Chelatococcus sp. YT9: one gene and its partner. The protein of the gene in region 1 interacts with the protein of each later gene in a pairwise test. Links are inferred from orthologs where the notes say so. Each region holds a gene or a part of one and is shown on either strand. Other genes may lie near its edges.

Region 1 (4,745 bases):
TCCCCACATCCAGATTCGCCTCGAGCACGAACCGCCAGGGCGCTCCCGTGGTCGCCGCGTACCAGATGGTCTCCACCACGGCGGTAAAGGCCCCCGTGACCACAGCCGCGCCTGCGAGCTGCACCCCTCGCAGGGGGACAGCAAAGCGATGCATAAGACGATAGGCGAAGGCCAACCCGAAAAAGCCCGTCATCAACACGGCTTCTGTGACATCAATCTTGGATTGCAGATAGAAGTGGATGAGCGCGAGCGGCGTTATGACGTAGATGGCCCGATGCAGCGTCTGCCAGCGGCGCCCCAGTCGCCGGATCATGGCATCGGTTGAGGTCGCGGCGAGGACTGCGAGCCCGATGAGAGCGACGAAGCCGATCGTGAGATAGATCCGCAAGACGATCTCGCTCGCCACACGGCCGAGATCGAAGCTCTGGTCCAGGCAGTAGAGCGTGAAGTGGATCGCGACGTAAGCAAAGGCCGCAACGCCGAGCATACGCCTGATAAGGATGAGCTTCGGCCAGTTGCCTATCCGGCGCAGCGGCGTCACGGCGAGTGACGCGAGCATGAACCGAACTGCCCATAGCCCGTTCTGGTGAATAGCCTCGGTCACGGGCTTGGGGGCATACCATCCCATCGCCCAGGACAACGCGATCCAGCCCCCAGGAGCGAGCACACAAAGGAAGGTCGCGAGCTTCAGCGGCGAAAGCCGGCCCGCACGGTCGCACCAGGGGAGCTTTGCCGCGCGCGGCATCAGGGGGTTAGACGGGCGAATGGCACCATCCTCTTCGATCCTCCACCGCACGACCAGCCGCGGCAGATCCTGCATGCCCACGAGAGCGAACGACCTCGCGGATCCAAGAGATTGGCAATATCTGCATTTGTAGCGCAAGAGGGCACGCCAGCGGCAGCATACACATCACCGTGACGAGAATTCAGAGCAGGAACTCACACGCAAGACACAGATTGAAACAAACTGAAACAAAAAATACGGAAGATGCTGAAGTACATATTCTTATGTACTTTCAGTGTACGGCGTCTTTCTTAAATGTATAACGGAGTTTTAAGTTCTGTGGCGATATTGCGACATAGACTTACAGAAATTTAATTTGAATCCCAACACGATACATCACATTCTTTCCTTCTCTCGAAGGAGACAGTGATATGCAGAAGACGATGATCGCCGCCCTTGCCGCACTGGCCGTCGCCGGTTCTGGCGCCCTCTCGGCAAGCTATGCGCAGCCCGCCAACGCGCCCGGCGCTTCCCAAAGCACCGCGACCCAAGAGGAAACCCGCCAGGGTCGGGATCACGCACGCGGTCCGATGCGGTTGTCGGCAGAAGATCGCGGTGCCTTGCTCGATGCACGCCTCGCGGGCTTCAAGGCCGGATTGAAGCTGACGCCGGAGCAGGAAAAGGCCTGGCCAGCACTCGAGACGGCGGTGCGGGATATCGCAAAGCAGCGCGGAGAGCGGATGGCAAAATGGCGTGAGGCGCGCGAAGAGCGTGGGAAGAAGGAACGCCCGGACATGATCGAGCGCCTCCGGCGGGGGGCCACGATGATGGAAGAGCGCGCCAAAACCATGCAGACGCTCGCCGACGCGGCCGCACCGCTCTATGAGAGCCTGGACGCCGGGCAGAAGCGGCGCTTCGACGTGATGGCGCGCGATATGATGGATCAGCACGGCCCCCGCCGTGGCGGTCCTGAGCGCGGCCCGCATCACCGCGGCTGACGCGGCGACTAAAAAATGGATCGCGGCGCCATCATGCTGCGATCCTTTTCTCGCTACACCGAGACCCGCCAGGTCTCAGCCCGGGGACTATCGCGTCCGTCTACTCCCTGACCACCAGCACCGAGCAGGTGGCGTGGCGAACGATGGTCGCAGCGTTTGATCCGAGCAGATAAGTCGACATCGCCGGCTTGTGCGAGCCGACGATGATGAGATCCGCCTTCATGTCCTCGGCTTCCTGCAGCACCTCATTATAGATAGAGCCCAAGCGCACCACGTGGCTGACCGCGATTTCCGGCGCCACGATCGACTTTGCGAGCGCCGCAAGATCGTTCTCGGCGGTCTCCTGCTGTTCCGTGTCGAAGTCCGGCGGAACGAACTCCATGAAGGTCACGGGCAGGATCGACCTGACATAGATAAGGCGCACCGATCCAGCCGTTGCACTGGCGAAGGCCACCGCCTTGTCGATGGAATGGCGCGAGAAGCCGGCATCGGAGATGTCGATCGGCACCAGAATATTCTTGTACATTCATTGCCTCCGTCACTGTGACCCGGCCGCGGCTCCATCGCCCGGACTATCGACCGGCAACCCTTGCCCTGGACACGCCAGGGCACGAAAATCTCTCGGCGAAACACCGTATCTGCATTTTGACCAGATGGGTGACGATATCCGATGGATGCCGACAAACAGCAACAATAAAGCCCATCGCGAAAGGTGCCTTTACCCTTGGCGGGGAGGCGTGTGGACAACGAGGCCGTCGAGATCGGGAGTGACCCTGATCTGACACGACAGACGTGACCGTGGCTGCACATCGGAGGCGAAGTCGAGCATGTCCTCCTCCATGCCCTCCGGGGGCCCCACCCGATCCCACCAGGTCTCCTCGACGTAAACGTGGCACGTCGCGCAGGCGCAGGCCCCGCCACATTCGGCATCGATGCCGGGCACCCCGTTGCGGATGGCTGTCTCCATTACCGTGGAGCCGACTTCCGCCTCAACGGTCCTTGCCGTCCCGGCGGCATCCACGAAAGTCACGGCTGTCATAATCTGTCCTTCGGCACGCAAGACGAGAAAAGGTGAAGGCCGGCGAGGCCGCGCAGTCAGATCGCGCGGGCAAGGATATCCTGCATCGCAGTGTCCGCAGCCGTGATGGCCGCATCGAACCGTCGGAAGAGAATCTTCAGCTCCGGCGTTGCCGGATCCGCCAGTGCATCTTCGATGTCCTGAACGATGGCTGCCAGCTTCCACGCCCCGATCGCACGGGAAGAGCCCTTCAAGGTGTGGGCGGCATCACTCCGCGCACGAAGGTCGCCCTCACCGGTGATGACGGCGTGTTGCTGCCGGAGCTGGTCGCGGAAAAGGCCGATGATTTCGCATGCGAGTTCGCTATCACCTCCCGTCTGCTGATCGAGGTAGGCCGCGTCAATATCCACAGCATCTTTGGCCGGAGAGGCCTCTCCGAATCGCTCACTCATCACACGCTCATTGTTCGTGCAGATATTGCACACCGACTGGGGCACCATGCAGCGCTATCGCCGCTCCATCAACATTCTTCGCAACCTCTACGGTGATCGACAGCGGCGTGGATCGAGAGTGCCAAAAGGGGTAAAAAAGCCGTTAACGAAACTCTCAATTGCCTCTTGCCTCGGGTTTCAATTGCGGCGGCGGGGGGTTAAGCTCTCATGGTAAACGGCGGTATTTGCTGAATGTTTGCCGATAGCGGCGGCCACGTTCAGCAAGGTCGGGGAGGAGGCACCCTGATCGCCGCATGGAATTGGGGGCGATGCGAGGCGGCGACATGGCCAAAGAAAATAAACTCGTTGATCCGACGCAGGAAGCACTGTCGGCGCTGGAACAGGCGTTGACGCTCAATGTGGCGGACATGCAGGCGCCGGGCTCCCAGGCGAAGACCGCCGATGCCAAGGACACCAAGGACGCGCGGTTACCTGACACGCGCGACGACGACATGTTCGCGGGCAAACGCCGGGAATCCACGCCCGCAGAGCCGGCCCGCCCCGGACCGAACCATATTGATCCCCCTCGCCCCGCTGCCGTCATCGCGCCTGATCCGTCCCGCGTCGCCAACGACGATCGCCAGTCCGTCGGCGCCTTGCTCCAGACCCTGCAGCAGAAGCCTTCGCGGGAGCCACTCTGGTTCGCGGCTTTGGCGTCGCTGTGCTGGCTCGTCGCCATGGGCGCCTTCCTCAACGCGCGCTACGGCATCTCTGCCAATGGCGTGCAGACTGTGCTCACGACGCTCGCCCCGACTGACTGGGGCCTTATGGGCGTGTTGCTCATTGGTCCTGTCCTCCTGTTCTTCGTGTTGGCCATTCTGAGCCTGCGGACGCAGGAAATGCGGCATGTCGCGCGCGCCATGACAGGCGTGGCCGTCCGTCTCGCACAGCCGGAAACTCTGGCATCGGAGGCTGTGGTCAATTTGTCGCAGGCGGTTAGGCGTGAGGTCGCCGCCATCGGTGACGGCGTCGAGCGCGCGCTTGCCCGCGCCGGCGAACTGGAGACACTCGTCCGCAGCGAGATCTCGACACTCGAACGCGCTTATCAGGGCAACGAGATCCGTATCCGCACGTTGATCGACGAACTGGTCGCGCAGCGCGAGGCGATCGTCGCGAACGCGGACCGCGTGCGTGGCTCGATCACAGGCGCCCATGAAAATCTCACCCAGGAGCTTGAGACGGCGGGCCGCAATCTCGTGGAAGCTGTGACGACGGCGGGTACGAAGGCCGCCGAGTCCCTCGGCTTCAAGGGCGAGCAGATGGCCCAGACGCTGGACCAGATCAGCGATCGCATGCTGAACGAGATGCAGAGCCGCGGAACGGGCCTCGTCGACCGTCTCAGCGCCACGGCCGAGAGCGTGAACGTGCGCCTCGCCAACGCGAGCAACGAGGTCACGGCCCTTCTCGACAAGAAGGGGCTGGAAATCTCGCAGACCATCGAGCAGACCGGGCACAAGCTCAATGCTGGGCTCCAGGAAAGCTCCGTCGAAGTTACGCGGAAGCTCGCCGCAACC
Region 2 (3,872 bases), 1.5 Mb from region 1 along the record:
TCACGCAGCGTCTCGTCGCCTCGGGTCGTGAGCAGCATGACAAACGTGAGGTTCTCCGGCAGCTCATCCGCAACGCGGCGGACCTGAAGAACGCCATCATATTCTGCAACCGCAAACGCGACGTCGCAGTGGTGCACCGTTCATTGGAGCGCCATGGCTTCAGCGTCGTCGCCCTTCATGGCGACATGGACCAGCGCTCGCGGACCCAGGCGCTGGAACGCTTCCGCAACAACGACGTTCAACTGCTTGTTGCCAGCGACGTTGCCGCCCGCGGCCTGGATATTCCTGACGTCAGCCACGTCTTCAATTTTGACGTGCCGCATCACCCCGAGGATTATGTTCACCGCATCGGCCGCACCGGGCGAGCCGGACGGACCGGGCATACCGCGATGATCGTCACCTCCGCGGATACCAAAGCGCTTGCCGCGATCGAGAGCATGACCGGACAGCCGATCGACTGGGAAGGCGATCCGCTCGATCCGAACGCCGCGGATGAGGAACCCAGACGCGGCGGACGCGGTGGCGAGCGCCGGTCGCGCGATGGCCGCGGCCGAGGCAGCAGCGGCAGCAATGGCAAGGAACGCGGCCGTCGGCATGAAACCGAAGGCGCGAAGCCGGGCGAAGGGCAGTCTCGCCCGCAGCATGCAAAGCCCGTGGCCGAGAAGCCCGCGTCCGGCCGTTATGAGCGCGGTGAGGGACGCAGGGGCCGCCAGGATGACGACGGACCGAGCTTCGTCGGATTCGGTGACCACGTCCCCGCCTTCGTCCTGCAGGAAGTACGCTTGCCGAAAAAGACGACCGCAGCTGAGGACTAGCCTCCGTCAAAAGAGATGCGGCCGGGTTTGACCAGGCGGCATTTTCTGACTGTTGGAGGATCAGCGCAGGTGCGGTCCGGCCCCGGATGCCTGTTATCTTGCGGAGCTAGACATCCCTGCCCTTCCGCCTGCGCCCTCCGGCTGCAGATTTTGCCCGCCTCGCCGCCGCGAACGCGAGTTCAGCCCAACGCGCCGCTTCCGCCGGATCATCCAGGGCAACGTCCGGCAGGCTCCAGAACGACATCACCACCGTTCGCCCGTTCTGGCGCGAATAGGCGAATGGCCGAGCGCCGGCCTCTTCGAACAGAGCCCTACTGTTATCGTCAACCTTAAGAAAAAGTGCGCTATCGACTTCGAGGGCGAACATCAGGTCGTCGCGGTAGATGCCTTGGCCGCCGAACATGCGCTTGATACGAACGGCGCCGAATGCCTGAAAGATATCGCTGAGATCGGCAGCATCCATGGCACGCCCCCTGCCCGCCTGGCTCCGCTAACTCGCGGCGCCGGCCAAGGATTCGGGGCGAGCAGGCGTGATAGCCACGGATTCACCACAGCCGCAGGCGGACGTCTGGTTCGGATTGTTGAACACGAAGCCGGAACTCATCTTGTCCGTCTTGAAATCCATGGTTGTCCCGAGCAGGAAAAGCACCGCGCTGGGCTCAATGGCGATGGTAACGCCCTTCTCCTCGATGACGTCCTCGCCTGGCTTAAGCGCATCGGCGTAGTCCATCGTATATTCCATGCCGGCACAGCCGCCCTTTTTGACGCCTATACGCAAGGCGACAGCCGGCGGATTTGCCTTGGACATCAACTGCTTGACGCGGGCAGCTGCGGAATCGGTCAAGCTCATGACGGTGAGCTTCGGGCGAGGTGCACCCATCGCATCATTACTCCTCACGCAGGGTTCAAGGCCCTGGGCTTCTCTCTCTCACGCATAAAGATAGGCATTCCATCGCGGAAGGTCGAGAGGGCCGCCTCAGTAGCTCGCCCAGATGCCGGGCGTGGCAAATTCCAGGAGATGGCCATCGGGATCGCGCAAATAGATGCTACGACCTCCCTTCGGCCATTCGGTCCGTCCCTCGATCGGAATCTCGGCGGCCGCTAAGCGTTCCTCCCAGCCCCCGAGATCCGCTGTCGTGACAGCGAAGGCAACATGCAGCGGGCCATGGCCATCGTGGGGAGGAATCGTTCCCCCTGGCAGCGTCACGGTCTCGAGGGTAGAGCCCCTCTTGAAAAGTAGCAGCACATTCGCGCCGCCGACGTCGAATGCAAAGAAGCGGGAATCGCTGGTCAATACCGCAAGGCCGAGTACGTCGCGGTAGAATCGCGCCGCGCGGTCGAGGTCGTCGACATAAAGCGCGGTTTCCAGGATACGGCCAAGCTTCGGCTTGTCTGGCATGGCTACCACATGTCGAGGGCGACGCGTGCCTCGTCGGACATCCGGCTCTGATCCCATGGCGGATCAAAGACCATGTTGACCGTGACGCCCTGGACGCCACCGACGGCCAGGACAGCATTTTCAACCCAGCCCGGCATTTCGCCGGCAACCGGACAACCGGGCGCAGTCAGCGTCATATCGATCGTGATGTGCCTGTCATCGCTGATGTCAACCCTGTAGATCAGGCCGAGCTCGTAGATATCGGCTGGGATCTCCGGGTCGTAAACGGTCTTGAGCGCGGCGACGATCTCGTCTCCCAGACGCTCAACCTCTCCCTCCGGCAATGACGACGGCGCAGCCACTGCGGGAGCGTTCGGCTTATCTTCCTCAAGCGGCGACGCGGGCGACTGGGTCAACGGTCAATCCTCTGCGGGAAACGATCATATGATTCGACGACGGCTAGGGTTTCACAACCCGGATGTAGGCGCTCAGGTGCGCCGGTTCAATCGGATATGCGAACATGGCAACGCACGACTCCCGCTAGTCGAGGAACAGGTGCTCCGCCTTGTTAAGCGCTTCAACGAAGGCATCGATCTCCGCGATCGTGTTGTACAGGCCGAACGAGGCCCGGCAGGTCGAGGTCGTGCCAAAGCGAGCGAGAAGCGGTTGGGCGCAATGGGTGCCGGCGCGGACCGCTATCCCCGAGCGATCAATGATCGTGGCGACATCGTGAGCGTGAGCGCCCTTCATCTCGAAGGAAACGATGGCCCCCTTGGACTGCGCCTTCCCGATGACACGGATCGAGTTCAGGGCCGCGAGCTTTTTATGGGCGTAATCGCGCAACTGGTCTTCATGATTGAGAATGGCGCCGCGCCCAATGGACTCGATATAGCGCACGGCCGCGCCGAGCCCGATCGCCTCGATGATCGGCGGCGTCCCGGCCTCGAAACGATGGGGAGGAGAGTTATAGGTGACGCGATCGAGCGTCACTTCCTCGATCATTTCCCCGCCGCCATTGAACGGTGGGAGTTTCTCCAGCCATTCACGCTTGCCGTAGAGCACGCCAATGCCCGTCGGCCCATACACCTTATGACCGGTGAAAACGTAAAAGTCCGCGTCGAGCTCCCGTACGTCGACCGGTAGGTGAACGGCGCCCTGGCTCCCATCCACCATCACCGGAATGCCGCGCGCATGGGCGAGCCTCACGATCTCCTTGACCGGCATCACCGTGCCCAGCACGTTTGACATGTGGGTTATGGCCACGATCTTCGTGCGCGGCGTCAGCAGCTTCTCGAACTCGTCGAGCAGGAAATTGCCGTCGTCGTCCACCGGTGCCCATTTGAGCACCGCCCCGTTCCGCTCCCGCCAGAAATGCCAGGGAACGATGTTGGAATGGTGCTCGGCAATCGACAGCACGATCTCATCGCCGGGGCTGATATTAACGAGCCGTCCGAAACTTGCGGCGACGAGATTGATCGATTCCGTCGCCGACCGCGTGAAGATGATTTCGTCCGTGCTTTCCGCATTGACGAAGGAACGGACCGCGTCGCGCGCGTCCTCGAACGCCTCTGTCGCGGCATTGGCGAGATAGTGCAGGCCACGGTGCACATTCGCGTAGCCCCCTTCCATGCAGTTGACCATGGCGTCGATCACCGCGCGCGGCTTTTGTGCCGACGCGG

Evidence for each region. Proteins that work in one complex are often made in the same cells at the same time.
Region 2: the proteins of KIO76_RS12240 (region 1) and KIO76_RS19155 interact in binary tests that used the Escherichia coli proteins (3 or more experiments, as listed by UniProt). The link is inferred for Chelatococcus sp. YT9 from one-to-one orthologs.

What each region holds. Positions count from the first base shown.
Region 1 is NZ_JAHBRW010000001.1:2,688,699-2,693,443, reverse strand. What follows is about bases 1,102-4,064. They hold KIO76_RS12240 (2Fe-2S iron-sulfur cluster-binding protein), read right to left. Parts: upstream 2,762-4,064; coding sequence 2,441-2,761; downstream 1,102-2,440. Other genes in these bases: KIO76_RS12230 (apolipoprotein A-IV repeat region-like domain-containing protein), read left to right, coding at 3,516-4,064; KIO76_RS12235 (Hpt domain-containing protein), read right to left, coding at 2,818-3,192; KIO76_RS12245 (universal stress protein), read right to left, coding at 1,823-2,248; KIO76_RS12250 (Spy/CpxP family protein refolding chaperone), read left to right, coding at 1,156-1,722. Outside these bases: protein-methionine-sulfoxide reductase heme-binding subunit MsrQ, read right to left, coding at 1-820; more of KIO76_RS12230, read left to right, coding at 4,065-4,745. UniProt on the Escherichia coli protein: Ferredoxin are iron-sulfur proteins that transfer electrons in a wide variety of metabolic reactions. Although the function of this ferredoxin is unknown it is probable that it has a role as a cellular electron transfer protein.
Region 2 is NZ_JAHBRW010000001.1:4,148,767-4,152,638, forward strand. The notes cover bases 1-2,981. They hold KIO76_RS19155 (HesB/IscA family protein), read right to left. Parts: upstream 1,696-2,981; coding sequence 1,306-1,695; downstream 1-1,305. Other genes in these bases: KIO76_RS19145 (DEAD/DEAH box helicase), read left to right, coding at 1-815; KIO76_RS19150 (TfoX/Sxy family protein), read right to left, coding at 922-1,278; KIO76_RS19160 (VOC family protein), read right to left, coding at 1,792-2,214; KIO76_RS19165 (SUF system Fe-S cluster assembly protein), read right to left, coding at 2,217-2,555; KIO76_RS19170 (cysteine desulfurase), read right to left, coding at 2,734-2,981. Outside these bases: more of KIO76_RS19170, read right to left, coding at 2,982-3,872. UniProt on the Escherichia coli protein: Is able to transfer iron-sulfur clusters to apo-ferredoxin. Multiple cycles of [2Fe2S] cluster formation and transfer are observed, suggesting that IscA acts catalytically.